Regions from separate parts of the Streptomyces sp. DT190 genome, predicted to be linked through region 3. Evidence: riboswitches for the same ligand, from Rfam matches in the RefSeq annotation. Region 3 holds a riboswitch; each other region holds the start of a gene.
The links. A riboswitch is a leader RNA that binds a small molecule or an ion and turns the genes downstream of it on or off. The one in region 3 is predicted to bind cobalamin.
Positions count from the first base shown of each region.

Region 1: linked by a shared signal. The riboswitch ahead of ACPXCS_RS16120 (ABC transporter substrate-binding protein) and the one ahead of ACPXCS_RS11565 (ribonucleoside-diphosphate reductase subunit alpha) in region 3 are both predicted to bind cobalamin.
Region 2: linked by a shared signal. The riboswitch ahead of ACPXCS_RS26200 (hypothetical protein) and the one ahead of ACPXCS_RS11565 (ribonucleoside-diphosphate reductase subunit alpha) in region 3 are both predicted to bind cobalamin.

Region 1 covers NZ_JBNCNM010000008.1:3,003-13,376, forward strand. Annotated here, with positions in the region: gene ACPXCS_RS16085 (EamA family transporter) at 1-697, opposite strand, end outside; gene ACPXCS_RS16090 (XRE family transcriptional regulator) at 795-1,367, shown strand; gene ACPXCS_RS16095 (YbaK/EbsC family protein) at 1,411-1,968, shown strand; partial or broken gene ACPXCS_RS16100 (cation diffusion facilitator family transporter) at 1,973-3,100, opposite strand; gene ACPXCS_RS16105 (ArsR/SmtB family transcription factor) at 3,165-3,524, shown strand; gene ACPXCS_RS16110 (4-hydroxybenzoate 3-monooxygenase) at 3,526-4,749, opposite strand; gene ACPXCS_RS16115 (CoA-binding protein) at 4,846-5,256, opposite strand; cobalamin riboswitch at 5,339-5,528, shown strand; gene ACPXCS_RS16120 (ABC transporter substrate-binding protein) at 5,599-6,618, shown strand; gene ACPXCS_RS16125 (FecCD family ABC transporter permease) at 6,675-7,667, shown strand; gene ACPXCS_RS16130 (ABC transporter ATP-binding protein) at 7,901-8,665, shown strand; gene ACPXCS_RS16135 (hypothetical protein) at 9,520-10,281, shown strand; gene ACPXCS_RS16140 (SixA phosphatase family protein) at 10,278-10,374, shown strand, end outside.
Region 2 covers NZ_JBNCNM010000016.1:90,101-100,474, reverse strand. Annotated here, with positions in the region: gene ACPXCS_RS26225 (JmjC domain-containing protein) at 1-225, shown strand, start outside; gene ACPXCS_RS26220 (ABC transporter ATP-binding protein) at 813-1,625, opposite strand; gene ACPXCS_RS26215 (FecCD family ABC transporter permease) at 1,622-2,698, opposite strand; gene ACPXCS_RS26210 (ABC transporter substrate-binding protein) at 2,731-3,774, opposite strand; cobalamin riboswitch at 3,804-4,001, opposite strand; gene ACPXCS_RS26205 (hypothetical protein) at 4,040-4,177, opposite strand; gene ACPXCS_RS26200 (hypothetical protein) at 4,230-5,078, opposite strand; cobalamin riboswitch at 5,149-5,392, opposite strand; gene ACPXCS_RS26195 (ferric reductase-like transmembrane domain-containing protein) at 5,604-6,608, shown strand; gene ACPXCS_RS26190 (ATP-binding protein) at 6,716-8,662, shown strand; gene ACPXCS_RS26185 (alpha/beta fold hydrolase) at 8,616-9,338, opposite strand; gene ACPXCS_RS26180 (helix-turn-helix domain-containing protein) at 9,502-10,371, shown strand.
Region 3 covers NZ_JBNCNM010000005.1:27,802-38,175, forward strand. Annotated here, with positions in the region: gene ACPXCS_RS11530 (glycoside hydrolase family 3 protein) at 1-1,224, opposite strand, end outside; gene ACPXCS_RS11535 (carbohydrate ABC transporter permease) at 1,234-2,079, opposite strand; gene ACPXCS_RS11540 (carbohydrate ABC transporter permease) at 2,076-3,065, opposite strand; gene ACPXCS_RS11545 (extracellular solute-binding protein) at 3,135-4,415, opposite strand; gene ACPXCS_RS11550 (GntR family transcriptional regulator) at 4,728-5,492, shown strand; gene ACPXCS_RS11555 (DUF3311 domain-containing protein) at 5,623-5,889, shown strand; gene mctP (monocarboxylate uptake permease MctP) at 5,886-7,514, shown strand; cobalamin riboswitch at 7,718-7,846, shown strand; gene ACPXCS_RS11565 (ribonucleoside-diphosphate reductase subunit alpha) at 7,969-10,320, shown strand; gene ACPXCS_RS11570 (ribonucleotide-diphosphate reductase subunit beta) at 10,320-10,374, shown strand, end outside.

The DNA of each region.
Region 1 (10,374 bases), on a different contig from region 3:
CCGCGATCGAGTAGGTGCCGTTGGCGGCGACGTCCGCGAGACCGACGAAGGCCAGGGCCGGCAGGGCGCGCCACGGGAAGCCGTCCGCCGGAAGGGCGGGCGCGCCGCGCCGCGCGGAGACGTACAGCGCGAGGCCGCCGGCGGCGACGTTCGTCACCCGCTGCACGAACAGGGCGAGGAACAGGCCGGTGAGCGTTGTCGAGGCCTCCGCGATCAGGGCCATCACGGCGCCGAAGCCGAACGCCGCGAGCAGGGTCAGCGCGATGGCCTGACGCTGCACCGGTGCGCCGCGGAACTGAGGGCCGCCCGCCAGGCAGATCCCGGCGACGGCGACCAGGATGCCGACGAACTGCAGCAGTCCGGGGCGCTCGCCCAGCACCAGGCCCACACCGACGGGCACGGCCACGCCGATCGAGCCGAGCGGCGAGACCACGCCCATAGGACCCAGCGCGAGCGCCTTGTAGAAGGCCAGCATCGCCACGGGCCCGACGAGGCCGGCCGCCACGGCGAACCACAGCTGCGGTCCCGCCTCGCTCCAGCCGCCGGTCGCCACGACGACCGCCCCCAGCACGGTCACGGCGATCGACTGCGAGACGACGACCACCGTGAGCGCGGGAACGCGCCGGGTCAGCAGTCCGCCGCCGAAGTCGGCCAGGCCCCACAGCACGCTGGTGGCCAGGGCGAAGAGCGCTGTCATGGGGGTCGGACCTCGCAGTACAGTTCGGTGAACGATCAGGTCAACCCCACCATAGTGCGCCCTGTTGCACTGTGTCATACAGAATATTGGACGGAATGTGTCGGACCTCGACCTGCTGACCCAGTCCCTGGCACGCAGCGTCAAGCACTGGCGCGCGGTGCGCGGCTTCACGCTGGACGTGCTCGCCGCCCGGGCCGGCGTCAGCCGCGGCATGCTCATCCAGATCGAGCAGGCCCGCACCAACCCCAGCCTCGGCACCGTCGTCAAGATCGGTGACGCGCTCGGCGTCAGCATCACCACGCTGCTGGAACACGAGCAGGGCCCGAACGTCCGCATCGTCCCCGCCGACCAGGCCGTACGGCTCTGGCACACCGACGCCGGCAGCTACAACCGGCTGCTCGCGGGCACCGAGGCGCCCGGACCGCTGGAGATGTGGGACTGGCGGCTGATGCCCGGCGAGTCCAGCCCCTCGGACCCGCACCCGGCCGGCACCACCGAACTGCTCCACGTCACGGCGGGCGAGCTGACGCTCACCGTCGACGGCGTCGAGCACCGCGTCCCCGCGGGCGCGACCGTCCACTTCGAGGCCAACGTGCCGCACACCTACGGCAACACCGGCGACGCGCCGATGGAGATGGTCATGGCCGTCTCGGTGCCGCCCGTGCCCTGAGACACCCCGCTCGAAGGCGCCCGGAAGTTGTTAGCGTGCGGCCATGCGCGCACCCATCGGACACTTCGACGACGCCCGCCCGGCCCCCGACTGCCTGGACGAACTCACCGGCCCCGTCGCCGCCGCCGTACGCGACTGGTGCGGCGGCGTCCCGGCCGAGCGGATCCTCTACGTCGACACCGCACCGGAATGGGCGGACACCGCCACCTTCGTGGAGCACTACGGTCCGGAGCTGCTGGAGCGGTCGGCGAACTGCGTGGTGGTCACCGGCAAGCGCGGCGGTGAGGTCACACTCGCCGCCTGCGTGGTGCTGTCCACCACCCGGGTCGACGTGAACAACGTCGTGCGCCGCCAACTCGGCGCCCGCAAGGCCTCCTTCGCGCCGATGGACACGGCCACCGGCGAGACCGGCATGGAGTACGGCGGCATCACCCCGCTCGGCCTGCCGGACGGCTGGCCCGTGCTGGTGGACGCCGCCGTGGTCGATCTGCCGTACGTGCTCGTCGGCAGCGGCCGGCGGCGCGGCAAGCTCCTCGTCCCCGGCAAGGCGTTCGCGGAACTGCCGGGCGCGGTGGTCCTGGAAGGGCTCGGGGTGTCCTGAGCTGCGCCGCCGCGTGGTGCGCCAGCGGCAGGTGGGGATCGCTCTCGCCGGGGACCGGCTCCGGGTCCGCGTGCACCAGGGCCGCGGTGAGGCGGGGCACCGCGTGCAGCAGCGCGTGCTCCGCGTCGACCGCGATCCGGTGGGCCTCGCGCACCGTCGCGTCGCCGTCCACCACGACCGCCACCTCGGCGCGCAGCCGGTGGCCGATCCAGCGCAGCCGCAGCTCACCCACCCCGCGCACGCCGGGCACCTCGCTCAGCGCCTGCTCGGCCCGGTCGACCAGGGCCGGGTCGACGGCGTCCAGCACCCGCCGGAACACCTCCCGGGCCGCGTCCCGCAGGACCAGGGCGATCGCCGCCGTGATGGCCAGGCCGACGACCGGGTCGGCCAGGTGCAGGCCCAGGGCCGAGCCGCCTGCGCCCAGCAGGACGGCCAGGGACGTGAACCCGTCCGTGCGGGCGTGCAGTCCGTCGGCGACCAGCGCCGCCGAACCGATCGCGCGGCCGACGCGGATGCGGTAGCGGGCCACCCACTCGTTGCCCGCGAACCCCACCAGCGCGGCCACGGCGACCGCCGGGACGTGCTCGACCGGGCGCGGGTCGAGGAGGCGGTCGATCGCCGTCCAGCCGGCGAAGACCGCCGACGCGGCGATCGTCAGCACGATCACCAGGCCCGCCAGGTCCTCGGCCCTGCCGTAGCCGTAGGTGAAGCGGCGCGTGGCCGCCCGCCGCCCCAGCACGAACGCGATGCCGAGCGGCACGGCGGTCAGCGCGTCCGCCGTGTTGTGCACCGTGTCCCCGAGCAGGGCCACCGAACCGGAGGCAGCCACCACGAACGCCTGGGCCAGCGCCGTCGCGCCGAGCACCGCGAGCGAGACCCACAGCGCGCGCATGCCGCGCGCCGAGGACTCCAGTGCGGAGTCGACCTTGTCGGCCGTCTCGTGCGAGTGGGGGGTGAGGAGGTGCCCCAGGCGGTGACGCGGACCGTGCCGGTGGCCGGGGCCGGGGCTGGGCCCGTGACCGTGGCCGTGGGTGTGGTCATGAGCATGGCCGCGATCGCTGTCGTGGTCGTGGCCGTGCTGCTGCTCGTGGGGGTGACCGTGGGGGTGGGAGTGCTCGTGCCGGTCGCTCACGGGTGTTCCCTTCGGCGGTGCGGGCGAGTGGACGCGCGTGCGTCCCTGGCGCCATTATGTGCGTATGAGCGCACGCATGCACCTGTCACCTGCGCACGATACGCATCCGCGTGACCCGGGCGAGGAGCAGTTCGCGCTCGCCGCCGAACTCCTCGCGCTGCTCGGGGACCGGACCCGGCTCGCCCTGCTGCACGCCCTGACCGGGGGAGAGGCCGACGTCACGACCCTGACCCAGGCGTGCGGAGCGGCCCGCCCGGCCGTCAGCCAGCACTTGGCGCGCCTGCGGCTCGCGGGTCTGGTGAGCACACGGAAGGAAGGCCGCCGGGTCGTCTACTCCCTGCGCGACGGCCATCTGCGCCGACTCGTCGACGAGGCGCTGAACGTGGCCGACCACCGCATCGGCGACCACCCCCCGCACGACTGAGTCAGTACCGCGCGGCCGTCCCGAGGTACTGCTCGGCGAAGGCGGCCGCCGCCGCGGGCGAGGTGAACAGGCGGCGCAGCCGGGCCAGCGTGGTACCCGCGCGGAACGGGTCGCCCGCCGCCGTGCCGTGGTACACCTCCGACAGCCAGTGCGAGAACTCCTGGTAGTCCCACACCCGCCTCAGGCACGCCTCCGCATAGCCGGCCAGACCGCCGTCCTCACCCCGGGTGAGGTGGTCCACCAGCGCATCGCCCAGCAGGAAGGCGTCGTGCAGGGCGAGGTTCATGCCCTTGGCGGCGATGGGGGCGACCAGGTGGGCCGCGTCGCCGGCGAGGAAGAGCCGGCCGTGCACCATCGGCTCGACCACGTAGTCGTGCATGTCCAGCACGCGCTTCTCGATCAGCCGCCCCTCCGTCAGCGGCGGCACGCCGGACGCTCCGAGCCGCTCCCGGAGCTCCGCCCAGACCCGCTCGTGCGGCCAGTTCTCCGGGTCGTCGCCCGGCGGGCACTGCAGGTAATAGCGCGTCACCTCCGGGCTGCGCGGCATCTGCCCGGCGAACCCGCGGGCGTGACAGCCGAACAGCACGCAGTCCGCGGACGGCGGCGCCTCGGCGAGCAGCGCCAGCCAGCCGATGCCGTAGTCGTGCCGGGCGACGCGCACCCGCTCCGGGGGCAGCGACGCCCGGGTCACCCCGCGCGCCCCGTCGCACCCGGCGACGAACTGCGTCCGCACGACCTGCCGTTCACCCGTGTCGGGGCAGACGTACGACACCGAGGGCCGGTCGGAGTCGAGGTCGTGGAGCCGGACGTCCCGGACGCCGAAGCGGATCCGGCCGCCGCGCACGTCGGCGTACTCGCGGACCAGGTCCGTCACCAGCAGGGGCTGCGGGTAGACGAAGTGGTGGCTGCCCGTCAGCTCCCCGTAGGAGAAGCGGTAGCGCTCCCCGCCGAAGCGGAACTCGCAGGCGGTGTGCAGCTCCGCGCGGTCCAGCAGGTTGCGCGCCAGACCGCGCTTCTCCAGGCCGCGCACGGCCCATTCCTCGATGACCCCGGCGCGGGGCCGCCGCTCGATGAACTCCCGGGTCTCGGTCTCCAGCACCAGGCAGTCCACCGAGGCGGCCCGCAGGATGTTGGCCACGGTCAGACCGGCGGGGCCGGCGCCCACGACGACGACCGGGAAGCGTTGCGGAGCGCCGGAGCCGGGGAGCGGCGGGGGGTTGGCCATGCCGCTCATTATGGAGCCGGCGTCAGCGGGCGGGCACCCGCACGACGGCCGGAGGGGCGCATCGGCTCCCCGCCCCGGGGCGGGGAGCCGCGCCGGTCACCGCCCGAGCCGCGGGATCTCGATCGCCGGGCAGCGGTCCATCACCATCTCCAGGCCCGCGGCGCGGGTCCGCTCGTACGCCGCCTCGTCGACCACGCCCAGCTGGAACCAGACGCCCTTCGCGCCCGTCGCGACCGCCTCGTCCGCGACGGCTCCGGCCAGCTCGCCGTTGACGAACACGTCCACGACGTCCACGTCGAAGGGGATGTCCGCCAGACTCGCGTACCCCTGCTCGCCGTGCACCGTCTCGGCCTTCGGGTGGACGGGCACGACCCGCTTGCCGAAGCGCTGGAGCACCGCCGCGACGCCGTACGCCGCGCGCTGCCGGTTCGACGACAGGCCCACCACGGCCCAGGTGTCGCCGAGCTCGTTGAGGATCCTGCGGACCTTTGCCTCGTCGCCGTACACCGGCGGCCTCCTCGGAACGTCGTGAAAGAAGTGCTCTCCCGGCAACGCCGCGGGACGTGCGGTGATTCCCCGGGAGCCCCCGTGATAGCTTGCCGAGGCCAGTCGAACCCATGTACGTGGGTCAGGGAATCCGGTGCGAATCCGGAACTGACGCGCAGCGGTGAGGGGGACGGGCGGGGCCTCGGCCACTGGACTCCGGCACGTGAGTCCGGGAAGGCGCTCCGATCCGGGTGAACCCGAGTCCGAAGACCTGCTGGCGGCCCCCGCGGCCGGAGCGCGGCGGGGGAGCACCGTACGACCGGGCTCCGCGATCGGGCCCTCGACGACTGAGGACTGGTTCCCGTGCCGCTCGCCCCACCCGCCCGTGCCGCCGTGCTGCTCGCGGCCGGCTCCCTGCTCCTGACCGGCTGCGGCGACGCCGGGCCCACCCCCGCGCGGGCCGCCGCCGTCACCCTCGGCAACTGCGGCCACGCGGTCCGCGTCGAGGCCCCGCCCCGGCACGCCGTCTCCCTCAACCAGGGCACCACCGAGATCCTGCTCTCCCTCGGCCTCGCCGACCGCCTCGCGGGCACCGCCACCTGGACCGACCCCGTGATGAAGGGGCTGGAGAAGGCCGACGCCTCCGTGCCGCGCATCGCCGACGGCAACCCCTCCTTCGAACGGGTCCTGGACGCCGACCCGGACTTCGTCGCCGCCTCCTTCGTCTCCACCCTCGGGCAGGGCGGCGTGGCCACCCGTGAGCAGTTCGAGAAGCTCGGCGTCCCCACCTACGTCTCCCCGTCCGACTGCGCCGGCAAGGACAACTCGGGCGGCGGCGACGGCGCCCGCGACGAGGCCCTCGGCATGGACACCGTCTACGGCGAAGTGCGCGACCTCGCCGCCGTCTTCGGGGTGCCCGAGCGCGGCGACGCACTCGTGGCCTCCCTGCGGCAGCGCATGCGGAAGGCCACCGCGGGCGTCGACGCCTCGGACGTCACCCTCCTGTACTGGTTCGCCAACTCCGAGTCGCCCTACATGGCGGGCTGTTGCGGGGCGCCCGGCATCATCACCCGGTCGCTGGGCGCGCGGAACGTCTTCGACGACACGCACGAGGAGTGGCCGCAGATCAACTGGGAGACGGTCGCCGACCGTGACCCCGACGTCCTCGTCATCGGTGATCTGACCCGCAGGTCGCAGACCGCCGAATCGGCCGCGAAGAAGATCGCCTTCCTGGAGTCCAACCCGGCCACGAAGAACATGGACGCCGTCCGGCACAAGCGGTACGTGCTGCTCAGCGGGCAGGCCATGAACCCGACCATCCGCACGGTCGAGGGTGTGGAACGCGTGGCCGCGGGGCTGCGCCGGTTCGGGCTGGTGAAGTGACCGCCAAGGGACTCGCGGACGCCGGGGCCCGGCCCCGCCGCCGGACCGGGCTCGCGCTGGGTGCGGCCGGGTCCCTCGCGCTCGTCGCCTCCCTGGCCGTGGCCATCACCATCGGCCCCGCCGACATCCGGGTCGGTGAGGTGTGGTCCGCGGTGGCCGCCCACCTCGGCCTCGGCAGCTCGGACCTGACGCCGATCCGGGACGGCATCGTGTGGCAACTGCGGCTGCCCCGCACCCTGCTCGCGGCCGTGTGCGGGGCCGGACTCGCCGTGTGCGGGGCGGTGATGCAGTCGCTGCTGCGCAACCCGCTCGCCGATCCGTTCGTGCTCGGGGTCTCCTCGGGCGCCTCCACCGGCGCGGTGCTCGTGGTCGTGCTGGGCGCGGGCGGCGGTGCCGTCTCCGTCTCCGCCGGCGCGTTCCTCGGAGCCCTGGTCTCCTTCGCGCTGGTGCTGCTGCTCAGCCACACCCTGGGCGGCACCACCGACCGGGTGGTCCTCGCCGGGGTCGCCGCCATGCAGCTGTTCTCGGCCCTCACGTCCTTCGTGGTGATGACGTCCGCGGACGCCGAGACGACCCGGGGCGTGCTGTTCTGGCTCCTCGGCTCGCTCGGCGGGGTCGGCTGGACCGACGTGTGGCTGTGCCTGGCCGTGCTGGCCGTGGCCCTGGTGGTGTGCCTCGCGTACGCCCGTACCCTCGACGCCTTCGCCTTCGGGCAGGACGCGGCGGCCGCGCTGGGGGTGTCCGTGGCCCGCACCCGGCTGGTGCTGCTGTGCGTCACGGCCCTGCTCACGGCGGCGCTGGTCAGCTCGGCCGGGGCGATCGGCTTCGTCGGGCTGGTCCTGCCGCACGCCGCCCGCGCGCTGACCGGACCCGGGCACGCCCGGCTGCTGCCGGTCACGGCGCTGGCCGGCGCGGTCTTCCTGGTGTGGGTGGACACGCTGGCCCGGACGGTCCTCGATCCCCGGGAGGTCCCGGTCGGCGTCGTGACCTCGCTGATCGGGGTGCCGGCCTTCGTGGCCGTGCTGTACCGGACGCGGAGGGTGCGGTGAGCGGGGCGGGGGCACGGGACGAGGACGGCGCGGACCGGGGCGCCGAACGCGGGAAGCGGGCCGCGCATGCCGAGCGGGCCGCGCATGCGGAACGGGCCGAGTATGCGGAACGGGCCGAGTATGCGGAACGGGCCGAGTATGCGGAACGGGCCGGGCGTGGTGCCCACGAAGTCGGTCGGGGTGCGGAAGAGGTCGGGCGTGGTGCCGACGAGGCCGGGCACGGGGCCGGCGGGCTGCGGGCCGACCGGGTCGGGCGCCGTGCCGACGGGCGCCTGATCCTCGACGGCGTCGTCCTCGCGCCGGAGCCCGGCTCGACCGTCGGCGTCCTCGGCCCCAACGGCTCCGGCAAGTCCACGCTGCTGCGGCTGATGGCCGGGCTGCTCACCCCGTCCGCGGGAGTCGTCACCCTCGACGGCACACCGCTGGGCGACCTGCCCCGCCGCACCGTCGCCCGTCGCCTCGCCGTCGTCGAGCAGCAGTCGGACACCCAGGTCGAGCTGACGGTGGAGGACGTCGTACGGCTGGGCCGCATCCCGCACCGGCGGGCCTGGACACCCGCGACGGCGGACGACGAGCGGGCCGTACGGGCCGCCCTGGAGCGCACCGGCATGGCCGACCACGCGGGCCGGGCCTGGCACACCCTCTCCGGCGGCGAACGCCAGCGCGTCCAGATCGCCCGCGCGCTCGCCCAGGAGCCCCGCGAACTCCTCCTGGACGAGCCCACCAACCACCTCGACATCCACCACCAGCTCGATCTGCTCGCCCTGGTCGCCCGGTTGCCGGTCACCACCGTCGTCGCCCTGCACGACCTCAACCTCGCGGCGATGTACTGCGACCGGGTCGTCGTGCTGCGCGCGGGTCGGGTCGTCGCGGGCGGGACACCGGCCGGCGTCCTCACGGAGCGGCTCATCGCCGAGGTGTACGGCGTACGGGCCGCCGTCCACACGGACGGCCCCGGAGACCGCCCCCACGTGCGCTTCCTGGGCACGCTGGACTGAGTCCCCGGGCCCGGTCCGCCGCGTTCGGCTCCGGTGCGCGCCCCGGCACCGCACGGGCGGGGCCGGCCTTCACCGGACCGGACGACCCCGCCGGTGCGGGGCAGCGCGGACACGGTCCCGTGTGACCGCGCGGCAGCGGACAGGCCTGCGGGGGGGGGGGCAGCGGCTGCGCCGCACGGGCCGCGTGCGGCGGGGCCCCGTGAGAAGGACCCGCGTCCGTCGCCGCTGTGCCGGGCGGGCCGCGGGGGAGCGGTCCCGTGAGACGGGTCCCTGTTCGTCGCCGCCGTGCCGTGCGGGTCGTGCGCCGCCGTCCCGCAAGACGGATACCCCGTCCGCCCGTCCCGGACGGGCGGTGTGCGGCGGCGTGCCGTGTGGCGGGGTTTCCGTTCGTCGTCGCCGTGCCGGGCGGACCGGTGCGGCGGGACCCGCGAGACGGCCCGCGTCCGTCGTCGCCGAGCCGGACGGGCGGTGTGCGGCGGGAGCCCGTGGGACGGGGTTTCCGTTCGTCGTCGTCGCCGTGCCGGGCGGACCGGTGCGCCGGGACCCCGCGAGACGGCCCGCGTCCGTCGTCGCCGAGCCGGACGGGCGGTGTGCGGCGGGGGCCCGTGGCACGGGGTTTCCGTTCGTCGCCGTTGTGCTGGGCGAGCCGCGTGCGGCGGGGGCCCGTGTGGCGGGGTTTCCGTTCGTCGCCGCCGTGCCGGGCGGCCGTGCGCCGCCGTCCCGCGAGACAGGTACCCCGTCCGCCCGTCCCGGCCGTGCCGGACCACCCCCGCACGGCGGTGTGACGCGCCGACGTGACCGGAAAACGGCGCGCATGACTGCGCGTGCCCGTCCGCGCGCCTACGCTCGGGCTCGTGCTGCGCATCATCGACGCCCGTACCGGCGAGCCGGCCGACGCCGCCCCGGCCCGCCGGGGCCTGACGCGCGTCGAGGCGCACGCGCCCGGCTCCGACGAGACGCACCTGCGGGTGCTGCTCGTCGCGGACCTCCTCGTGCGGGCCCTGGAACTCGGCGGCACACCCGTGTGGGCCCTGCTGACCGGCGGCCACCGCCAGGCGGAGCTGCGGGCCCGGGCCACGGCACTGGGCATCCGCCCCTTCGAGGACAGCCCCGACGTCGGGTCCGGACTGGGCGAGGCGCAGGTCGTCCATGTCGCGGCCGAGGGCGTGACCACGCCGGACGGGGTCCGGCTCGCCGTCGCGCCGGTGCGGTCAGGACCGTTGCACCCCGCCGATCCCGCGGATCCCGCCGTTCCCGCCGACCTCGTGGATCCCGCCGATCCCGCCGTCCTGCGTCTCGCCCTGCTGGCCCGGCACCACAGCGCCGTCGTCCGGCTGGACGAGGCCGCCCTGGAGGAAGCCCGCGCCACCCTCGCCCGCTGGCGCACCGCGGTCGCGGAGTGGGCCCGCCACCCGTCGCGGCCCGTCCCCGACGACGTGCGGGGGCGGTTGCGCGACGCCTGGGAGGACGACCTGGACGTGCCCGCCGTCCTGCAGGTCCTGCGCCGGGTGGAGAGCGACCCGGCGCTGCCGGACGGCGCCCGCTTCGAGACCTGTGCCTACGCCGACCGCCTCCTCGGCCTCGACCTCACCCGCGACCTGGGAACCTCCTCATGATCCAACGTGCCGGAACCGGCCCGCTGCGCCGCCTGGTCGTGCTGCGGCACGCCAAGTCCGCCTGGCCCGTGGACGTCGCCGACCACGAGCGCC
Region 2 (10,374 bases), on a different contig from region 3:
GAGGAGGCGCTGCTCTCTGCCGCGACCCGGCTGCTCGCCCGCACCGTCGAACGCCTGGCCGCTCTGACCCCGGCCGACCTGCTGGCCCGGACTCGGGCGCGCGGCCGGGCCACCATGCCCCCGACGCCCGACACCACCTCCTTCACGGAGCTGGCGGCTCACTGGCCGGCATCACCGGACACCGGGTCTCCGTCCGAGCCCCGCCGGCTCACCGGCATGCCCTGACTGGCGTCGCCTTGGCCCGCTGGCCTGGCCTGCACGGCCACGTGCGTCGGCGGCGGAGGCTGTTGATCACCCGCGCCCAACGCGTGCTCCCCGGCCGGATACCGCCGCTCCCACCCCGCACCCACCGGCCGGCCACGACCAGTCTCTCTTGCACTGGCCCGGTTGCACGCACCAGCTGGCGTGCATCACCGTGACTCGCCCAGGGCGGAGACCGCGGCGGCTACTGGCACAACCGCTGCGAACTGCATCACGACGCAGGGTCCGCCGGCGGTCCTCCTCGTCGCGTACCTGGCTGACATGGTGGTGCTCGGTCAGCCGGCGTGACGAGGTAGTGACCGTCGAAACGGTCCAGCGAGGTGAGGCGCGCGAGGGTGCGCTGGTCGATGCCGGGGCCGCGACTGGGGATCTTGAGGACGGAGGTGCTCTTCCGTACACGTGCCGGTACTGCAACGAGGTGCGGTTCACTCGATCGGCACGCTCGTGCTCGCATGGGGCGAGCGCCACCTCCCGTTGGGAGGACGCGCACGCTCGTGCTCGCATGGGGCGAGCGCCACCTCCCGTTGGGAGGACGCCCCCAGGGGGAGTGGTCACGGCTTCGCTGCCTTGGCCAAGGCGGCTGGATGTGGTTCGCCGGGGAGGAACGTCACCTGCGGTGCGCCCGTCCGTGGATGGATCGTGACCTCGCTCCTCACGCCGTAGACCTCGTCCAGTAGTTCGGGTGTGAGGACGTCGGAGGGTCGGCCGGTGGCGGTGACCGTGCCGTCGCGCAGGACGTAGAGGCGGTCGCAGTAGTACGCGGCGAGGTTGAGGTCGTGCAAGGCGAGGAGCACCGTGGTTGGCAGGCGGCGCAGCGTGTTGAGGACATCCAGCTGGTGCCGGATGTCGAGGTGGTTGGTGGGCTCGTCCAGGACGAGCAGGGACGGCTGCTGGGCCAGCGCGCGGGCGATGAGGATGCGTTGGCGTTCGCCGCCGGAGAGCTGGTCGAACGGGCGGTGGGCCAGGCCGGTGGCGTCCACCGCATCCAGGGCCGTGTCGATCAGGTCGGCGTCCTGGGGGGTATCCCCATCCAACAGCCGCTTGTGCGGGGTGCGGCCCATCGCGACGACCTCGCGCACGGTCAGGTCGAAGTCGGCGCCCGACTCCTGGATCACCGCCGCCACGGTGCGGGCCAGTCGCCGCACGGGCAGCGACCAAGCGTCGGTGCCGTCGACTCTGACATGACCGGCAGCGGGGCGCAGGACGCGGTAGACGGCGCGCAGCAGGCTGGACTTGCCGCTGCCATTGGGGCCGACGACGCCGATGACCTCGCCGGGGCGTGCGGTCAGGGAGACGTCCTCGATGAGGCGGTGTGCACCGGCGGTGAGGGTGACGCCGTCGATGACGAGTTCGGTGGCGGTCATGCCCCTCCTCGGTCGGTGGTCTGCCGTGCGTCGCGGCGCATCAGCCACAGGAAGAACGGGCCGCCGCACAGGGCCGTGAGTACGCCGACGGGGATCTCCATGGGGGCGGCGACCACGCGTGCGGCGATGTCGGCCCAGATGAGGAAGACCGCGCCGCCGAGTGCGGCCGTGGGCAGGACGCGGCGGTGGTCGCCGCCGACGGCCAGGCGGACGATGTGCGGCAGCATCAGCCCAACGAAGCCGATCGGCCCGCACGCCGCCACGAGGACGCCGGTGACGAGGGAGAGCAGGACGAACATGCGTGCGCGGAAGCGGGCCACGTCCAGCCCCATGGTCGTGGCGGCCTCCTCGCCGGCGAGGAGCAGGTTCAGGTTGCGGGCCTGCACCATCAGGACGGCGATGCCCACCAGCAGGGCAGCGCTGGGCAACCACAGAGTGTCCCAGTTGACGCCGCCGAGGCCGCCGAGGGTCCAGGCGAGGACCGCGCGGGCCTCATTGCCCCGGTCGGTGGTCAGCAGCAGCAGATACAGCACCGCGGTCAGGACCGCGGCGATGGCCACTCCGGACAGGACCAGCCGCGCGGAGGTGATCCGGCCGCCGGTGCGAGCGGTTGAGTAGACGAGCAGCAGTGCGCCGAGCGCGCCCGCGAACGCGGCAACGGACAGCGACACCGGCCCGAACACAGTGATGCCGAAGACGATCACTACCACGGCGCCCAGCGATGCCCCGGAGGAGACACCGAGCAGGTAGGGCTCGGCGAGCGGGTTGCGGATCAGAGCCTGCAAAGCGGCCCCCACGACGGCGAGCCCGGCACCGGCCACCGCGCCGAGCAGTACCCGTGGCGCACGGACGTCCAGCACGATGGTCTCCCGCGCCCGCGACCAGTCCTGCTTGACCCAGTCGGCGCCCAGCGCGTGCGTCGTGATGCCCCACACCTGGCCGGGCGGTACCTGAACCGAACCGATCGCCAAGCCCGCTGTGGCGGATACCACCAGCAGGACGGCCAGGACGACGAGCGTGACGGTGAGACCGGCCCCGCCGCCGCGCCTGTCGTCCCGCTTCCCCGCTCGCACGGCCCGCCCGGCGGCGGCGGTGACCGGGGCCCTCACGCGAAGCTCTCGGGATGGATGCCGCGGGCCAGGTCCTGCACCGCGTATGCCGAGCGCACGCCTACCAGCGTCGCGGTCAGCGGCAGCACGACGAACCGCTTGTTGCTGATGGCGGGCACGTCCCGCAGAGCGGGCTGAGCGAGCAAGAACTTCTTCTTCTGCTCGACGCTTCCGGCGCCCGCGTAGTCGTAGATCGCGATGACGTCTGGTTTGCGCTCGACGACCTGCTCCCAGGAGACGTCACCGAAGACGTCGTCGAGGTCGGCGAAGACGTTCTTGCCGCCGGCCAGCCGGATCAGTTCGGTGCCCAGGCTCTTGCCGCCCGCGGTGAAGGCGGTCTTGTCGCCACTGTCATAGACGAAGACGGACACCGGGCGCTTGCCCTTGACGGCGCTGGTGGCTCTGTCGACCCGTGCCTGGAGGTCGGCGACCAGTTTGTCCGCGCGGTCGGGCACGCCGAAAATCGTGCCGACGGTGCGGACTTCGTCGTAGGAGTCCTGCATCGTCACGCGCTTCTTGCCGCAGTACTCGCGGTTGAGGTGGGTGTCGATGCCGACGTCGGCGAACGCCTTGCGGGAGCGGCCCTCGTTCTCGGCGAAGGCGCTGCCGTAGCCGCCGTACACGAGGTCCGGCTCGGCCTCCAGGACGGTCTCGAAGGAGGGCTCCTTCTTCGCCAGTTCGGGGATCGCCTCGTAGTCCCTCTTCAGCTCGGGCAGGACGGCGGAGTCGGGGAAGGCGGTGCCGACCATGCGGTTCTTCAGGCCCAGGGACAGCATGAGTTCCGCCGGGTGCTGGTGGATGGTGACGACACGCTCGGGGGCCTTGTCATACGTCGTCTTCACGCCGCAGTTGTCGACGGTGACGGGGAAGCCCCCGGCCGACGGGGCCGTGGCTTTCGTGTCCTGGGCGGTGTTTTGGGACGATCCGCAGCCAGCGGTCAGCAGTGCTGCCGACAGGGCCACGGCCGCAGCCGTCGCGCGCAGGGCACGGCGTCGGCGGGCAGGGGTGAACAGCGGGGGACGGGACGTGCCGTCGTACACGTGAAGCCTCCTGGGAGTCCGCGCTCCTCGGAACGGGCCCGCGACAGGCCAGTGTCCTGACTCCCGGATCGACGCTTTCCCTCGCCTTCCCGCGCGGCGCGCAGTGGCGTGTTGAAGGGTGCACTCCCCGGTCACAGTGGCGGGACCGTGCCGGATTCGCACCGGCTTCCTGTCTCCCGTCGCGGTGATGACCCGCTGATTCTACGGCCTGCCGGCAAGTGGCCAAAAGGGCGTGCGAACAAGCCCGAGCGCCCCTGCCAGGCCCTCACGCCTCACGCACTGCCCGCAGTATCAGCCGCTCGGCGTTCTCGTCGTAGGGGCGGCCGTCGAAGCCGCCGAAGACCTCCACCCGGCCGAACCCCACCTCCGCCACCATCCGCCGCAACTCCACTGCGCTGTACACGAACCACACCCGAGGTCGGGGACCTTCAGGGCGTCGGCGATGTGGGGGTGGATCACCCGTAGCCTCCTTGGGCGAAGGAACACTGGTGGCCGAGCGAGTGGAAGAAGGCGGAGAGGTCGGACTTCTGGTCGGCGTCCAGGCGACCGGGGAAGAGGTAGCCGATCAGGCAGCCGGTGTGGGCGACGAAGATGCCGTCGGCGCCGAACCGCTCCTGGTGGCCGAGCATGCTGTCGAACGTCGTCTTGGGCAGCACGCTCTGCGACAGGGTCGCGCTGGCTGTGGCCGCCCGGGCGACGGCGGCCGGGTCGCCGGAGGCGAAGCCCTTCAGCAGGTCGGTCAGGCACCGCTCGTACTCCTCCCCGTGCCGCCGGTAGTGCGCCAGCAGCAGGTCGGTGACGGCGGTGGTGTCCACCGTCCCGGGTTCGCTGATGTACGCCGTGTGGAAGCCGATGTCCGTGCCCAGGCGCCGCACCATCCGATGCCGGCCACTGAGGTACAGCGCGAACTCCTCGAGGAAGACGCTGTCGGCCCGCTCGACCGCCGCCAGGATGCCCAGCACCACGTCCCTGTCGTAGGGCAGCGCGAAGAGCCGGAACAGGCAGCGCAGGGTGGCAACGATGTCGGCGGTCGAACTCGCCATCCCCACACCCACCCGCAGGTCGGAGTGGGCACTCCAGCGACCCGGCGGCAGCGTGAGCCCGAAGTGTTCCAGAAAGAGCCGGGCCGCGAGGGCGGCCTTCTCGCCGAGTGGCGGCGCGCCCGGCGGCTCGGTCCCTTCGGTGAAGTGTGTCCAGGAGTGGCGGTCCACGGGGAACGACACGATGGCGATGTCCGGCTCCGTGCCCGCCCGCAGCGGGCCCTGATACAGCTCGCCCAGCGTGCCGTGGCAGACGCCGGACACGGTACGGCCCTCACGAACCTTCCCTTGCCGCCGACCCGGTCCTCGAGGTCACCGTGCACAGCCCGCAGATCGCCTACGGGCGCAGTGGCAGGTCTTCGGACTCGTGGGCTCGCTCACCGGGGACACCGCTCACCAGTGGGCACCTACCGGCCGTCGCTTCCCCGGCCCCCGCACGACTCGGACCCAGTGCTGTTGACGGCTGTCGTTCCCACTCACCGCTGCGGGACAGCCCCGGATTCCCACCGGGTTCCCTCTTGCGTCGCGCCACCGGATCCTGACGGCCGGGAGCTCGAACCGACTGCGTCCATCAGCGTAGGGCGGCTCCCGCCGCTGCGGCAGGGGCGGGGCCGGAGTTGTCCGGATGCGGTCGGTCGGGTGGCGGCACCGGAACCTTGAACCGATCCGGCCTACCGGGAGAACGACTCTGGCCGGATGTGCCCTCGGTGATCCCGGCCACGCTCGTCACACTGGGGCGTCGACGTCACCCTCACCTCCCCGCGGAGGACCGCGCCCGGAAGGCCCAGGATGCTGCCAGAGACGACGCCGGAGGACAGCGGCACGACGAACCCGCCACCCGCACGGGACAAGCGCCCGCCCGAGCGTGTCGTCCTGCGAGCCGACCTGCGTGCCGCGCTCCCCGACGCGAGCGCGGCTGTGCTGGTCACGATGGCGGTCTTCGCGTTCCTGTACGCCCGCATGGAGTCGGGTGACGCGGCGACGGTCGCCGTCATGCCGTTCATGAACGACGCCGGCACCTACTGGATGTATCTGCTCAGCCAGGCATTCGGCTGGTCGGGCCTGCTGTGGGCCTGGGGCACGGTCATGCTCGGCCTGCTGCTGTCGGGGCCGCGCCCCACCCGGCTGCGGGTGTCACGGCAGGTGCTGGAACGCTGGCACCGCACCACGAGCCTGACCACGATGGCCCTGATGTTCGCGCACGCGCTGATGTTCGCGGCGGAACTCGTGTGCTATGAGGCCCAACTGGCATGGGCCCAGCGGTTGTGGGCGGGATTCGCGGACACGTTCGTGCCCGGCTGGTACGACTCCGGAACCGGCCGGATCGCCATCCCCCTAGGCCAGGGCGCTCTGTATCTGGCCGTCCCGTTGGGCCTGTTGTTCTACATCCGCCACCGTATCGGCGGCAACACCTGGCGCCGACTGCACCGCTTCGTCATCGTCGTCTACGTCCTGAGCGTGTGGCACACCCTGCTGTACGGCACCAACGTCTGGTACGGCGAATGGCCGCGCACCGTCCTGTGGCTGCTGCAACTCCCGGTCGCCGTCCTGCTGTTGCTGCGCCTGCTGCGGCCCGCCCGGCGGGCCGAACGGCTGGGCGCGCCAAGACGCCGGGAGGGCGGGCCGCTGCCGGCCCGGGCGATGCCGGGCTGGGTGGCGCGGGCCGCCGGCCGGGTGGCCGCCGTGGCCGTCGTGGTGGGGCTCGTCCTCGTCGTGGCGTCAGGCCGAGACGGCGGCAGGGAACGCCCGGCCGAGCCGCCCACGACCACCCCGCACGCACACGAGTCCGGTTGATCCCCGGCCACGGGCCGGGGCCGGCCGGTACGGGCACCAGAGGGCGGGGACCTGGCTGAGGGGGTGATGGACGGTGACTGCGCGGCTCCGCGTTCTTCGACGACTCGGTGCGACGCGGTGAACCCTCCGACGATGTCGACGTCCTGGCCGACCGGCTCGACGGCCGTGAGAGCCTGCTCGTCGTCGACAACTGCGAGCATGTGATCGACGCCGCGGCGCACCTGATCGCGGCGCTGCTGCCGCGGTGCGCGGGACTGCGGGTGCTGGCAACCAGCCGCGAGCCCCTGGCCATCGACGGGGAGACGCTGGTCCCGCTCGGCCCCCTGCCCCTGCCCCTGCCCGGCCCGGACGCGGGCATCGAGCAGGTCCGCGACGCACCGTCGGTACGCCTGTTCACCGAGCGGGCAGCCGCCGTGCGCCCCGGATTCGAGGTCGACGACCACACGCTCGCCGATGTGCCGCGCATCGTGCGCGGACTGGACGGTCTGCCGCTCGCCCTCGAACTGGCGGCGGCCCGCCTGCGCACGTTCTCCCTGACCGACCTGGCCGATGGGCTGTCGGACCGGTTCGGGCTGCTCACCACCGGCAGCCGGACCGCTTCCGCCCGCCACCGCACGCTGCGCGGGGTCATCGCGTGGAGCTGGGACCTCCTGGACGAGGACGCGCGTACGGTCGCGGAACGCATCGCGGTGCTGCCCGGCGGCGTCAGACCCGCGTCGGCCGCCGCGGTCTGCACCGGGACGACCGTGCCCGTCCGCAGCATCCCCGAACTCCTCGCCGACCTGGTCGACCGCTCCCTGCTGCACCTCGAGCCCGACACCGGCCGGTACCGCATGCTGGAGACGATCCGGGAGTACGGTCTGGATCGCCTGGCCGCGCACGGCACCCTGGCCGGCGTGCGGGAGCTGGCCGCCCACTCCATGGCAGACCTGGTGGCCCACTACGATCCGCTGACCCGCGGCCCCGGCCACTTCGGTGCCCTGCACACGCTGCGCGCCGAGCACGACAACGTGATCGCCGCCCTGCGCCACCTCTGCGACAGGGGAGCCGCCGACGCCGCGACCGCACTCGCGCTCGACCTGACCTGGTGCTGGCGGATCCGCGGCCGCCACGAGGACGCCGCCCACTGGCTCGGGCGGACGGTCGCACTGCCGACCGAGCACCCGGGCGCCGGGCACGACATCGCCCGAGCGCTGCTCCGGCTCGACTCCCGCACCAGCCGCAGCGCGCTGTTCACCGACCTCTTCCACGAGGACGGGCAGGACCTGTCGGCCCTCACCGACCGTCTGCTGTGCCACCGCGAACTCCCCGGCTTCGCCGGTGCCCTGACCATCGTCAGACTCGCCCTCCTCCACCCATCCGAAATGAGCGAGGCGCTCGTCCAGGGCCTCGTCGACGGGCCGGACCTCTGGCTGGCCGGCTACGCCCGCATCTCACGCGCCCATGCCGCCGAGAACCAGGGCGACCTCGACCAGGCACGCGACGACGTCTCGGCAGCCCTGCACTGCTTCACCCGGGCCGGCGACCACTGGGCCGTGGCCACGGCACTGCCACTGCGCTCACTCCTGCGCCCGTACGACGGCGAACTCCACGCCGCGCTCGACGACTTGCGGGAAGCCGAACGGCTGTCCGGTGCGTTCGGAGTACTCAGCCTCAGCGACGAGGTCTTCATCGCGCTGCGCCGGTTCGACCTTCTGGTCCGCCTCGGCCGGACCGCACAGGCCACCGAGCTCATCACCGCGACCCGGGACCGCGCCCTGCGCTCGGTCTCACCGGAACTGGCCGTCCTGCTCGACGCACGCGAGTCCCGCCCGCACGTGCAGACGGGCGATCTGGAGCGCGCCGGCCGGCTCATCGAGGCGGCCCAGACGGGCCTGCGCGCGCGGGGTCCGCAGGCCGGCGAGCACGGCCGGGCGCTGCCACGGGCGCCACGATCGGGAGGTCCCGGCTGCACAGCGCGGCGGCCGCTGCTGACACCGGCCCCGGCGCTCGCGGTCGTGCGGAGGGTCAGACCAGCCGGAGCAGCAGCTCGGCGAGTTCGGCCGGTGTGGTGATCATGCAGTCGTGGCCGGTCGCCAGCTCCCACACCTGCGCCGGGGTGCCGTTGGGCTGCAGTTCGGGCACGGGACGCCTGACGAACCCCTCCGGCAGGTCCGTGCAGTGGATGTGCGTACGCGGGATCCTCGTCGCGGCCGGCTCGTGCAACCGCACCGGTTCGCGCAGGCAGTTCACCGGCTGGTCCGACAGCATCGTGCGCAGCCAGGCGACATCGTCCGGGTCGGTCACGCCGAACAGGCCCGCGGGCGGCGGCATCTCGGGCGGGGGCGGCACCCGCCAGCCGCTCTTCGACCGCAGGGCGAGGTCGATCAGGGGCTGCGTGAGGGGGAGGACGTCGACCGCGGTCTCGCCGTCCTCGGGGACCATCGCGTCGAGGTAGACCAGCTGCGCGATCCGGTCCGGGACGTCGTTGGCCACGGACGAGATGACCAGCCCGGCGTAGCTGTGCCCGACGAGGATCACCTCGGTGAGGTCCTCCCCGGCGATCAGCCCGACGATGTCGTCGACGTGCGTGTCGAGACCCACGTCGGGGCCGGCCAGATGGCTCCTGTCGCCGTATCCGGTGAGCGAGGGTGTGATCACGCGGTGGCCCGCCGCCGTCAGCAGCGGAACCACCCGCTCCCAGCACCTGCCGCTGTGCCAGGCGCCGTGGACCAGGAGGAACGTCGGCATGGTCGTGCTCCTTGCTGTGCCGGCCCGTTGCCGGGGCCGGGGGAGGGATCGACGGGGTGCGCCGGTCACGTTGCCGTGGCGGTGCCCGGCGAGCCAGGGCCGTCGCGGTCCTGGGGGTGACAGGGCCACCCGCGGCCGCGGACGGGCGCACTACCGTGAGGTCATGACCGGCGACCCGAACCTCCTGGGCGACTACGTGCGCGCCCGCCGTGAGCTCGTCACGCCCGAGCAGGCCGGCGTGCCCGTGGTGGGAGTGCGGCGCGTGCCGGGCCTGCGCAGGGAGGAGGTCGCGATGCTCGCCGGCATCAGCGTCGACTACTACCTGCGCCTGGAGCAGGGCCGCGACCGCAACCCCTCCGTGCAGGTCCTGGAGTCCCTCGCCCGTGTGCTGCTCCTGGACGACGACGCGACGGAGCACCTGCTCGCGCTCGGCGCCGCCCGTCCCCGACGGCGTCGGCGACGGCCCGTGAAGGAGACCGTTCCGCAAGGCGTCGCCCAGCTCGTCGCCACGCTTCCGCTGCCCGCGCTCGTCGAGGGCCGCTGCTTCGACGTCCTCATCGCCAACCCGTCGGCGACGGCGCTGTCACCGCGCTTCACGGCGGGCGCCAACCGTCTGCGCAGCCTCTTCCTCGACCCCGCCGAGCAGGCTCTCTACCCCGGCTGGGAGAAGGCCGCCGCCGGTATGGTCGCCGGCTTCCGCCGGTCCGTCGGCGCGGGCACGGACGACCCCCGGTGCGTCGAGCTGGTCGGCGAACTCTCCCTCGCCAGCCCCCTGTTCAGCCGCCTCTGGGCTCGCCACGACGTGGTGGCGTGCGAAGGCGCGCCCAAGCACATCGACCATCCTCAGGTCGGCGGCCTGTGGCTGAACCGGGAGCGACTGAGTGTCGACGGCGCGGCCGGTCAGACACTCGTCGTCTACCATCCCGCTCCCGGCACGGACAGCGCCGACCGACTGGCGCTGCTCGCCTCCACCGCACGGCCACCGTTCAGGCCTTCCGGAGCGGATCAGCGGGCCCCCGCTCCTCAGGGGTGACGC
Region 3 (10,374 bases):
GAGGTGGATCAGCTCGGCGGCGACGCCCCAGGGCGTCTCGTCGCCGACGGCGATGTTGGCGACGGGGGTGAGGGCGGCGACGAAGGGCGGTTCGGTGAGGGGCTCGAAGGCCTCGGGGCTGCCGAGGCCCGGGGCGGGGGTCACCGTCAGGGCGCGTCGGGCGGCGCGCAGGCCGACGTCGCTGCCGTGGGGGCCCTCGGCCGAGCGGCCGGCCGTGCCCGTCCAGCGGGCCAGGGAGCGGACGCGGTCGGCGGCCTCGGCGAGACGTTCCTCGGGGAGTTCGCCGGCGCGGACGGCTCCGACCAGGGCGTCCCGCAGGCGGAGCACGGTCGCGTCGTCGGCCAGGCCGCCGCCGACGCAGATCGCGTCGGCTCCGGCGGAGACGGCGAGGACGCTGCCGCGTTCGATGCCGTAGGTGCCGGCGATGGCGCGCATCTCCATGCCGTCGGTGACGATCAGGCCGTCGTAGCCGAGTTCGCCGCGCAGCAGGCCGGTGAGGATGCGGCGGGAGAGGGTGGCCGGGTGGTCGGGGTCGAGGGCCGGGACGAGGATGTGGGCGCTCATCACGGCCCGGGTGCCGGCGGCGATGGCGGCGCGGAAGGGGGCCAGTTCGCGCTCGGCCAGTACTTCGGCGGAGACGTCGATGCGCGGCAGGGCGTGGTGGGAGTCGACGGCCGTGTCGCCGTGGCCCGGGAAGTGCTTGGTGCAGGCGGCGACCCCGGCGGACTGCAGGCCGGTGACATAGGCGGCGGTGTGCCGGGCGGCCAGGGCGGTGTCGGCGCCGAAGGAGCGCACGCCGATGACCGGGTTGCGCGGGTCTGAGTTGACGTCGGCGGAGGGGGCCCAGTTGAGGTTGACGCCGCAGGCGGCGAGGCGGCGGCCCAGTTCGTGGGCGACCTGGTGGGTCAGCTCCACGTCGTCGACCGCGCCGAGGGCGTGGTTGCCCGGGAAGGAGGAGCCGCTGCGCACCTCCAGCCGGGTCACGTCGCCGCCCTCCTCGTCGATCGCGACGAGGACGTCGTCGCGCTCGGCCCGCAGCTGGGCGGTCAGGGTGGCGAGCTGGTCAGGTGAGGCGATGTTGCGGCCGAAGAGCCCGACGGAGGCGAGGCCCTCACCGAGCCGGCGCAGCAGCCAGTCGGGGGCGGTGGTGCCGGTGAAGCCGGGCTGCAGGACGGTCAGGGCGTCGCGGGTGAGCGTGTCGGTGCCGCTGGCGAGTGTCGTCATCGGGTGAGGTCATCCCTTCACGGCGCCCGCGGTCAGGCCCGCGGCCATCTTGCGCTGGACGAGGAGGAAGAGGGCGACGATCGGCACGGCCATCATCGTGGCTCCGGCCATCATCGGGGCGTATTCGGTGCCGTGCTTGGTGGTGAAGTTGCCGAGCCAGACGGTCGCGGTCTGGTTCTTCTGGCTGAGGAGCATGAGGGCGTAGAGGTACTCGTTCCAGGCCTGGATGAAGGCGTAGACCGAGGTGGCGACCATGCCGGGGGCCAGGAGCGGGAAGACGACCCGCAGGAAGGCGCCGGTGCGGGAGCAGCCGTCGACCATGGCCGCCTCCTCCAGCTCCTTGGGGATGTTGACGATGAAGCCCCGCAGGGTCCACACCGTGAAGGGCAGGACGAAGGTCAGGTACGTGATGATGATGCCGGTGAGGCGGTCGTACTGGCCCAGGTCGTTCAGGAGCAGGAAGACCGGGATGATCATGGCGACCAGCGGCACCATCTGGACCGCGAGGATGCCCACGATGACGATCTTGCGGCCGCGGAAGGCGAACCGGGAGATGGCGAGCGCGGCCAGCAGCCCGACGGCCATGCCGATGAGGACCACCGCCAGCGACACCACCACGCTGCGGCCCACCGGGCCCCAGAAGTCGGCGATGTCCAGTGCCCGGCCGAAGTTGTCGAAGGTGAGGCCGGTCGGCAGCAGGCTCGGATCGGGGTCGATGGCGTCCTTGGCGGGCTTGAACGCCGTGTTGAGCATCCAGTAGAGCGGGAAGCCCGCGGTGAGGAAGACCAGCAGACCGAGCAGGTTCCAGCCCAGCCGCGCGTGCTTGTGGCGGCCGGCTCCGGCGAGCGCGCTCATTCGACCTCTCCGATCTTCAGCATCTGCCGCATGTAGACGGCGACCACGCCGAGCAGCAGCAGGACGGTGATCAGCGCGATGGCCGAGCCCTGGGCGTAGTCGTTGACCACGAAGGCGCGGTCGTAGGAGTAGGTGTTGAGGACCTGGAACTCCGGTTCGGGGTGGCCGTTGCGCATGACGAACACCTGCGGGAAGACGCCCATGTCCCAGATGACCGACAGGGTCGTGAGCATCACGATGATCGGCTTGAGGACGGGCAGGGTGACATAGCGGAAGACGCCCCAGGAGCCGGCGCCGTCCAGGCGGGCCGCCTCCTCCAGTTCCTTGGGCACCTGGGTGAGACCCGCGCTGAGCGTGATGACCACGAACGGCACGGCTCCCCACACCACCAGCAGCATGATCACGGCCAGACCCTCGGGGCCGCTGGCGAACCAGTTGTGGCCGATCATGTCGACGCCGGGCAGCTTGCTCAGCAGGGCGTTGAAGACGCCGTAGTCCGAGTCGAAGAGCCACTTGAAGACCGTGGTGGCCACGATGACGGGCATGCCCCAGCTGGCCACCAGCACGATGTTGATCAGTACCTTCAGCCAGCCCGAGACGCGCTGGAGCAGCAGCGCGAGCGCCATGCCGATCACCATGGTGAGGACGACCGCGCCGCCCGCGAAGATCACGGTCCGCAGCACGACGGCCCAGAACTCGCCGTCGCCGAGCACCTTGGCGAAGTTGTCGAAGCCGACGGACTCGGCCGGCTGGAAGCCCCACAACTGGGACTGCCCGAACTTCTGGAAGGACAGCGTGACCAGGCGGGCCAGCGGATAGCCCATGACCAGGGCGAGGATCAGCAGGCAGGGCGCGAGCAGCAGCCAGGGGACGGCGGTACCGCCCGGGGTGCGCTGCCCGCGGGGCCGCCGCCCGGTGGGGGGCGGCACAGGTACCGGCCGCGGTGGCGGCACCTTGGCGGGGGTGGTGGTGTCTGCGGCACTCATCGCGCGCTCCTTGGCGGTCCCTCAGGTCCTGACGACGGCGGGGCTCCGCGTGGGAGCCCCGCCCGTAGGTCACTTGGTGTTGATGACCTTGTCGATCGCGGCGTCCGCCTCCTTGGCGGCGGCCTCGACGGACTTCTTGCCGGTGCCGATGCTCTGCAGCATGGTCTGCAGGATCTGCGCCTTCTCGACCTGGCCCCAGCCCGGCGCCATCGGGACGAACCAGTTGGCCTCGGCCGCGGTGGCCGGGACGGCCGTCTTCGGGTCGTTCTTCAGCGTCGCGAGGTCCGTCTTGTTGTTGGGCAGGTTGCCCTTGGCCATCAGGCCCTTCTGTCCGGAGGAGCCGGCGAAGGCGTTGATCCACTCGGCGGCCAGGTCCTGCGCGTCGGACTTCACCGGCACGGCGAGGTCGGAGCCGCCCAGGAAGACGGGCATGTTCTTGCCGGACGGGCCGGGCATCACGAAGTTCTCGAGGTTGCCCTTGAGCTTGCCGGTCTTGTCGTTCTTCGGGTCCTCGGCGGTGGCGCCCTCCCAGGCGGCCGCGAAGATCATGGCGGACTTGCCCTGGCCGTAGACGATGTAACGGTCGGACTCGTCCTTGGTCTTGTCGCCGTGCATGTACTTGTCGACGACGTTCTTGAACTCCTTGAGGCCCTTGAGGGACTCGGGCGAGGAGAGCGTGGCCTTCCACTGGCCGCCCGACTCGGTGGCGATGGCGCCGCCGGCGTCGTAGACGAAGGACATGGCCGCGTACCAGTCGCGGGTGGGCTGGTACCAGGCGTTGTACTTGTCGCCCTGCTTCTTCTGGATCTTGTCCAGGGCGTCGGTCAGCTCCTTGTACGTCTTCGGAGCCGTCTTCACGCCGACCGAGGCGGCGACGTCCTTGCGCCAGTTGGCGACGCGGCCGCCGGCGTAGTAGGGGACACCGTAGGTCTTGCCCTCGTAGGTCACCGAGGCCTTGAGACCGTCCAGCCAGGCGTCGGAGTTGTCGAACTTGCCCTGGTCGAGGGGGGCGAAGGCGCCCTTGACCATGTAGCCGAGCATCTCGGTGTTGCCCATCTCGACCACGTCGGGGACCTTGTCCGTGGCGAGGACGGCGTCGAGTTTGGCGTTCTTGTCGGGCCAGCCGTAGTACTCGTGGTTGATCTTCAGGCCCGGGTGCTTCTTCTTCACCGCGGCGTCGGCGGCCTTCACCAGCTCGGGCCAGTTGTTCTGGGCGTCGACGGTGAGCCAGACGGTCAGCTCCTTGGCGTCCGCGCCCTTGTCCGAGCCCCCGTCGCCCTCGCCGCCGCACGCCGCGATGGAGACCATCATGCCCGCGATACCGATCGCGGCTGTCAGCTTGCGCTTCACGCCACCCTCCTCAGGGATCCCACAACCCCCCTGGCTCCCCGCAGTGAACGTGGGGCCGGGCCTGGACCATTGGTGTAGACCAGTACGGGGAGCTTGGCCCAGGCCAACCAGCCTGTCAAGGGTCGCGAGAAGGCTCTGACCAGCCGTTATGTGACCTACATATGCAGGAACCTTTAAGTAAGAAGCCAGCGAAAAACCGGCTGCACGGGCCATACTTCAGGTAGACCACTTGGAGTGGTGGACTAGACCAAACAAAGCGCCGACGGTATACAAGTGAGATCGTGTCGGCGGACCTGGCCGGGAAGGCGGAGCATGAGCACCGACGTCAGCAGTGCGGAGAACGAGAACGGGGTACCCGTCCGTACCGCGCGCGTGCCCAAGTACTACCGCCTGAAGAAGCACCTGCTCGACATGACGGAGACGCAGGCGCCCGGCACGCCCGTCCCGCCCGAGCGCACCCTCGCCGCGGAGTTCGACACCTCCCGCACGACCGTGCGCCAGGCGCTGCAGGAACTGGTCGTCGAGGGCCGGCTGGAACGGATCCAGGGCAAGGGCACGTTCGTCGCCAAGCCGAAGGTCTCGCAGGCCCTGCAGCTGACCTCGTACACCGAGGACATGCGCGCCCAGGGGCTGGAACCGACCTCGCAGCTGCTGGACATCGGCTACATCACCGCCGACGACCGGCTCGCCGGGCTGCTCGACATCACGCCCGGCGGACGCGTGCTGCGCATCGAGCGCCTGCGCATGGCCAACGGTGAGCCCATGGCCATCGAGACCACCCACCTGAGCGCGAAGCGCTTCCCCGCCCTGCGCCGGTCGCTGGTGAAGTACACGTCCCTCTACACCGCGCTCGCCGAGGTCTACGACGTCCATCTCGCCGAGGCCGAGGAGACCATCGAGACGTCCCTGGCCACCCCGCGCGAGGCCGGACTGCTCGGCACGGACGTCGGCCTGCCGATGCTGATGCTCTCCCGGCACTCGCTGGACCGCGACGGCCAGCCGGTGGAGTGGGTGCGCTCGGTGTACCGGGGTGACCGGTACAAGTTCGTGGCCCGTCTGAAGCGCCCTCAGGAGTAGCCGGCCCGCGGCGGAACTCCCGTTGCTTTTGGGTACCGCATTGCGGACGAGGGGTTCCGCTGTCGCCGCACCCTGACCTAGATTGCCTGCGCATTGCACAGGTGATCACTTGAGGGGACGGAGCCGCCTGATGTCGCAAGCCCCGGAAATCAGCAGAGGGCCGGTGGTGACGCCGACGCGCGTCGTCATCGCCGTCTGTCTCATAGCGCCCTTCGTGGCCATGCTGTGGGTCGGTTCGTACGCGAAGACCGACCCGGCCTTCATCGGGATCCCGTTCTTCTACTGGTACCAGATGGCGTGGGTGCTGATCTCGACGGTGCTGACGATGATCGCTTTCAAGCTGTGGCAGCGTGACCAGCGCGCCCGCTCGGCCGGGAAGGGCGGTGCGTCGGAGTGAAGGACGGCGTGAACGGCGTCGCGCTCGCCGTCTTCATCTTCTTCTTCCTGGCCGTCACGGTCATGGGCTTCCTCGCCGCGCGCTGGCGCAAGGCCGAGAACGAGCACAGCCTGGACGAATGGGGCCTCGGCGGGCGCTCGTTCGGCACCTGGATCACGTGGTTCCTGCTCGGCGGCGACCTGTACACGGCGTACACCTTCGTCGCCGTGCCGGCGGCGATCTACGCGGCGGGCGCGGCCGGCTTCTTCGCCGTGCCCTACACGATCCTGGTCTACCCGCTGATCTTCACGTTCCTCCCGCGCCTGTGGTCGGTCTCCCACAAGCACGGCTACGTGACCACCTCCGACTTCGTGCGCGGCCGCTTCGGCTCCAAGGGGCTGTCCCTGGCGGTGGCACTGACCGGCATCCTGGCGACGATGCCGTACATCGCGCTGCAGCTCGTCGGCATCCAGGCCGTGCTGGACGTGATGGGCGTCGGCGGCGGCGAGGACACCAACTGGTTCATCAAGGACCTGCCGCTGCTGATCGCCTTCGGTGTGCTGGCGGCCTACACGTACTCGTCGGGTCTGCGGGCGCCCGCGCTGATCGCGTTCGTGAAGGACACCCTGATCTACATCGTCATCGCGGTGGCGATCATCTACATCCCGATCAAGCTGGGGGGCTTCGACGACATCTTCGCCAAGGCGGGTGACGCGTTCAGCCAGACCAACCCGGCCACGGGCGCGCCGCGCGGCGCGCTGACACCGCCGGAGGCGGGCCAGTGGACGTACGCCACGCTGGCGCTGGGCTCCGCCCTGGCGCTCTTCATGTACCCGCACTCCATCACGGCGACGCTGTCCTCCAAGAGCCGTGAGGTGATCCGCCGCAACACCACGATCCTGCCGCTGTACTCGCTGATGCTGGGCCTGCTGGCGCTGCTCGGCTTCATGGCGATCGCGGCCGGCATCAAGGTGCAGAACGGGCAGCTGGCGATCCCGCAGCTGTTCGAGACGATGTTCCCGGACTGGTTCGCGGGGGTGGCGTTCGCGGCGATCGGCATCGGCGCGCTGGTGCCGGCGGCCATCATGTCCATCGCGGCCGCGAACCTCTTCACGCGCAACATCTACAAGGACTTCATCAAGCCGGACGCCACGCCCGCGCAGGAGACCAAGGTCTCCAAGCTGGTGTCCCTGCTGGTGAAGGTGGGCGCGCTGGCCTTCGTCCTCACCATGGACAAGACGGTGGCCATCAACTTCCAGCTGCTGGGCGGCATCTGGATCCTGCAGACCTTCCCGGCCCTGGTCGGCGGCCTGTTCACCCGCTGGTTCCACCGCTGGGCGCTGCTCGCGGGCTGGGCGGTCGGCATGGTCTACGGCACGGTCGCCGCCTACGGCGTCGCCTCGCCCACGCAGAAGCACTTCGGCGGCTCCTCCAAGGAGATCCCGGGCATCGGCGAGATCGGCTACATCGGTCTGACGGCGTTCGTCCTGAACGTGGTCGTGACGGTGGTCCTGACGTTCGTCCTCAAGGCCCTGAAGGCGCCCGACGGCATCGACGAGACCAAGCCGGAGGACTACACGGCCGACGCCGGCGACCCCGGGGTGCAGGTGGAACTGCCGCCCGCCACCGCCGGTTCGTCGCACTGACCTCCAGGGCGCCCGGCACCGCGCCCCGCACGACGAACGACCCGCAGCGGGCCGCCGTGAGAACACCTCACGGCGGCCCGCCGTCGTTCGCCCGGCGCCCGTCCCGCGCCTGCCGGAGATCACTCTGCACACCTACCAGCTGACGCTCTGAAACCAGCGCGACACAACATCTGGGGGTGCCAACCGAACGCGGCACAAGATGTATGCTCATGCTCGCTGTCGCCGCAGGGGAATCCGGTGCGAATCCGGAACTGTCCCGCAACGGTGTACCCATGCCCTTTCACGGGGGTTTGGGCGTCAGTCCGAGGACCTGCCGACAGTGCACCCGGCCACCCGGCCGGCGTGCCTGACGTCCGGGCCTCGTGGAATGGGCCGGTGGACGCGACGCCGCGTGCGTTCGTGTGCTGCCCCCTGCCCTCGACGAGGCCCCGTGCCGAGCGAGGGAGAGCCCCACGTGACCATCGCGCCAGCCGATCCGGTCTCAGCCGCCGAAGAAGAGCACGACGCTCCCGGTGCCGCCCTGTTGCGGACCCTGACCGAGCTGACCGCCGACCTCCCCGACGCGGACGCCGGCCGGGTCGCCGCCGCCGCCCTGCGCGGCCGGTCCGCGCGGGCGGACGAGTCGGAGCTCCGCGAGCTGGCGACGGAGGCGGCCGCCGGTCTCATCTCCGAGGACCCCGCCTACTCCCGGCTGGCCGCCCGGCTGCTGACCATCGGCATCCGCGCCGAGGCCGCCTCCCAGGGCGTCACGTCCTTCACGCAGTCGGTCGCCGTGGGCCACCGTGAGGGCCTCATCGCCGACCGCACCGCCGACTTCGTCCGGCTCCACGCGGCCCGGCTCGACGCCCTGATCGACACCGAGGCGGACGACCGCTTCGGCTACTTCGGCCTGCGCACGCTGCACAGCCGCTACCTGCTGCGCCACCCCATCACCCGCAAGGTGATCGAGACGCCCCAGCACTTCATGCTGCGCGTGGCGAGCGGCCTCGCCGAGGACGACACCGCACGGGCGGTGGACGAAGTCGCGGCGCTCTACCGGCTGATGAGCCGCCTCGACTACCTCCCCTCCTCCCCCACGCTCTTCAACTCCGGCACCCGGCACCCCCAGATGTCGTCCTGCTACCTGCTCGACTCCCCCAAGGACGAGCTGGACTCCATCTACGACCGCTACCACCAGGTCGCCCGCCTGTCGAAGCACGCCGGCGGCATCGGCATCGCCTACTCCCGCATCCGCGCCCGGGGTTCGCTGATCCGCGGCACCAACGGCCACTCCAACGGCATCGTCCCGTTCCTGAAGACCCTCGACGCCTCCGTCGCCGCCGTGAACCAGGGCGGCCGCCGCAAGGGCGCGGCCGCCGTCTACCTGGAGACCTGGCACTCCGACCTCGAGGAGTTCCTGGAACTGCGCGACAACACCGGCGAGGACGCCCGGCGCACGCACAACCTGAACCTGGCGCACTGGGTGCCCGACGAGTTCATGCGGCGGGTGAACGCCGACGCGCAGTGGTCGCTGTTCTCCCCCTCGGACGTGCCCGAGCTGGTCGACCTGTGGGGCGAGGAGTTCGACGCCGCCTACCGGGCCGCCGAGGCCAAGGGCCTGGCCAGGAAGACGCTGCCGGCGCGTGAGCTGTACGGCCGGATGATGCGCACCCTCGCGCAGACCGGCAACGGCTGGATGACCTTCAAGGACGCCGCCAACCGCACCGCCAACCAGACCGCCGAGCCCGGCCACGTGGTGCACTCCTCCAACCTCTGCACGGAGATCCTGGAGGTCACCAGCGACGGCGAGACGGCGGTCTGCAACCTGGGCTCGGTCAACCTCGGCGCGTTCGTGGCCGACGGGGACATCGACTGGGAGCGCCTGGACGAGACCGTCCGCACGGCCGTCACCTTCCTCGACCGGGTCGTCGACATCAACTTCTACCCGACCGAGCAGGCGGGCCGCTCCAACGCCCGCTGGCGCCCCGTCGGCCTCGGCGCCATGGGACTGCAGGACGTCTTCTTCAAGCTGCGCCTGCCCTTCGACTCCCCCGAGGCCAAGGCCCTGTCCACCCGTATCGCCGAGCGCATCATGCTCGCCGCCTACGAAGCCTCCGCCGACCTCGCGGAGCGCAGCGGCCCGCTGCCGGCCTGGGAGAAGACCCGCACGGCCCGGGGCGTGCTGCACCCGGACCACTACGACGTGGAGCTGACCTGGCCCGAGCGCTGGGCGGCCCTGCGGACGCGGATCGCCACGACCGGCCTGCGCAACTCCCTGCTCCTCGCCATCGCGCCCACGGCCACCATCGCCTCCATCGCGGGCGTGTACGAGTGCATCGAGCCGCAGGTGTCCAACCTGTTCAAGCGCGAGACGCTGTCGGGTGAGTTCCTCCAGGTCAACTCCTACCTGGTGGACGAGCTGAAGCGGCTCGGCGTGTGGGACGCCCGCAGCAGGGAGGCGCTGCGCGAGGCCAACGGCTCGGTGCAGGGCTTCGCCTGGATCCCCGAGGACGTGCGCGCCCTCTACCGCACGGCGTGGGAGATCCCGCAGCGCGGCCTGATCGACATGGCGGCGGCCAGGACCCCGTTCCTGGACCAGTCCCAGTCCCTGAACCTGTTCCTTGAGACGCCGACCATCGGCAAGCTCTCCTCGATGTACGCCTACGCCTGGAAGTCCGGGCTGAAGACGACGTACTACCTGCGCTCGCGCCCGGCGACCCGGATCGCCCGCGCCGCACAGGCCACCGTCCCCGTGCAGGCCACCCCGGACCCCGAAGCGGTCGCCTGCTCCCTGGAAAACCCCGAGTCCTGCGAGGCCTGCCAGTAATGAGCACCCAGAACCTTCTCGACCCCGGCTTCGAGCTGACGCTGCGCCCGATGC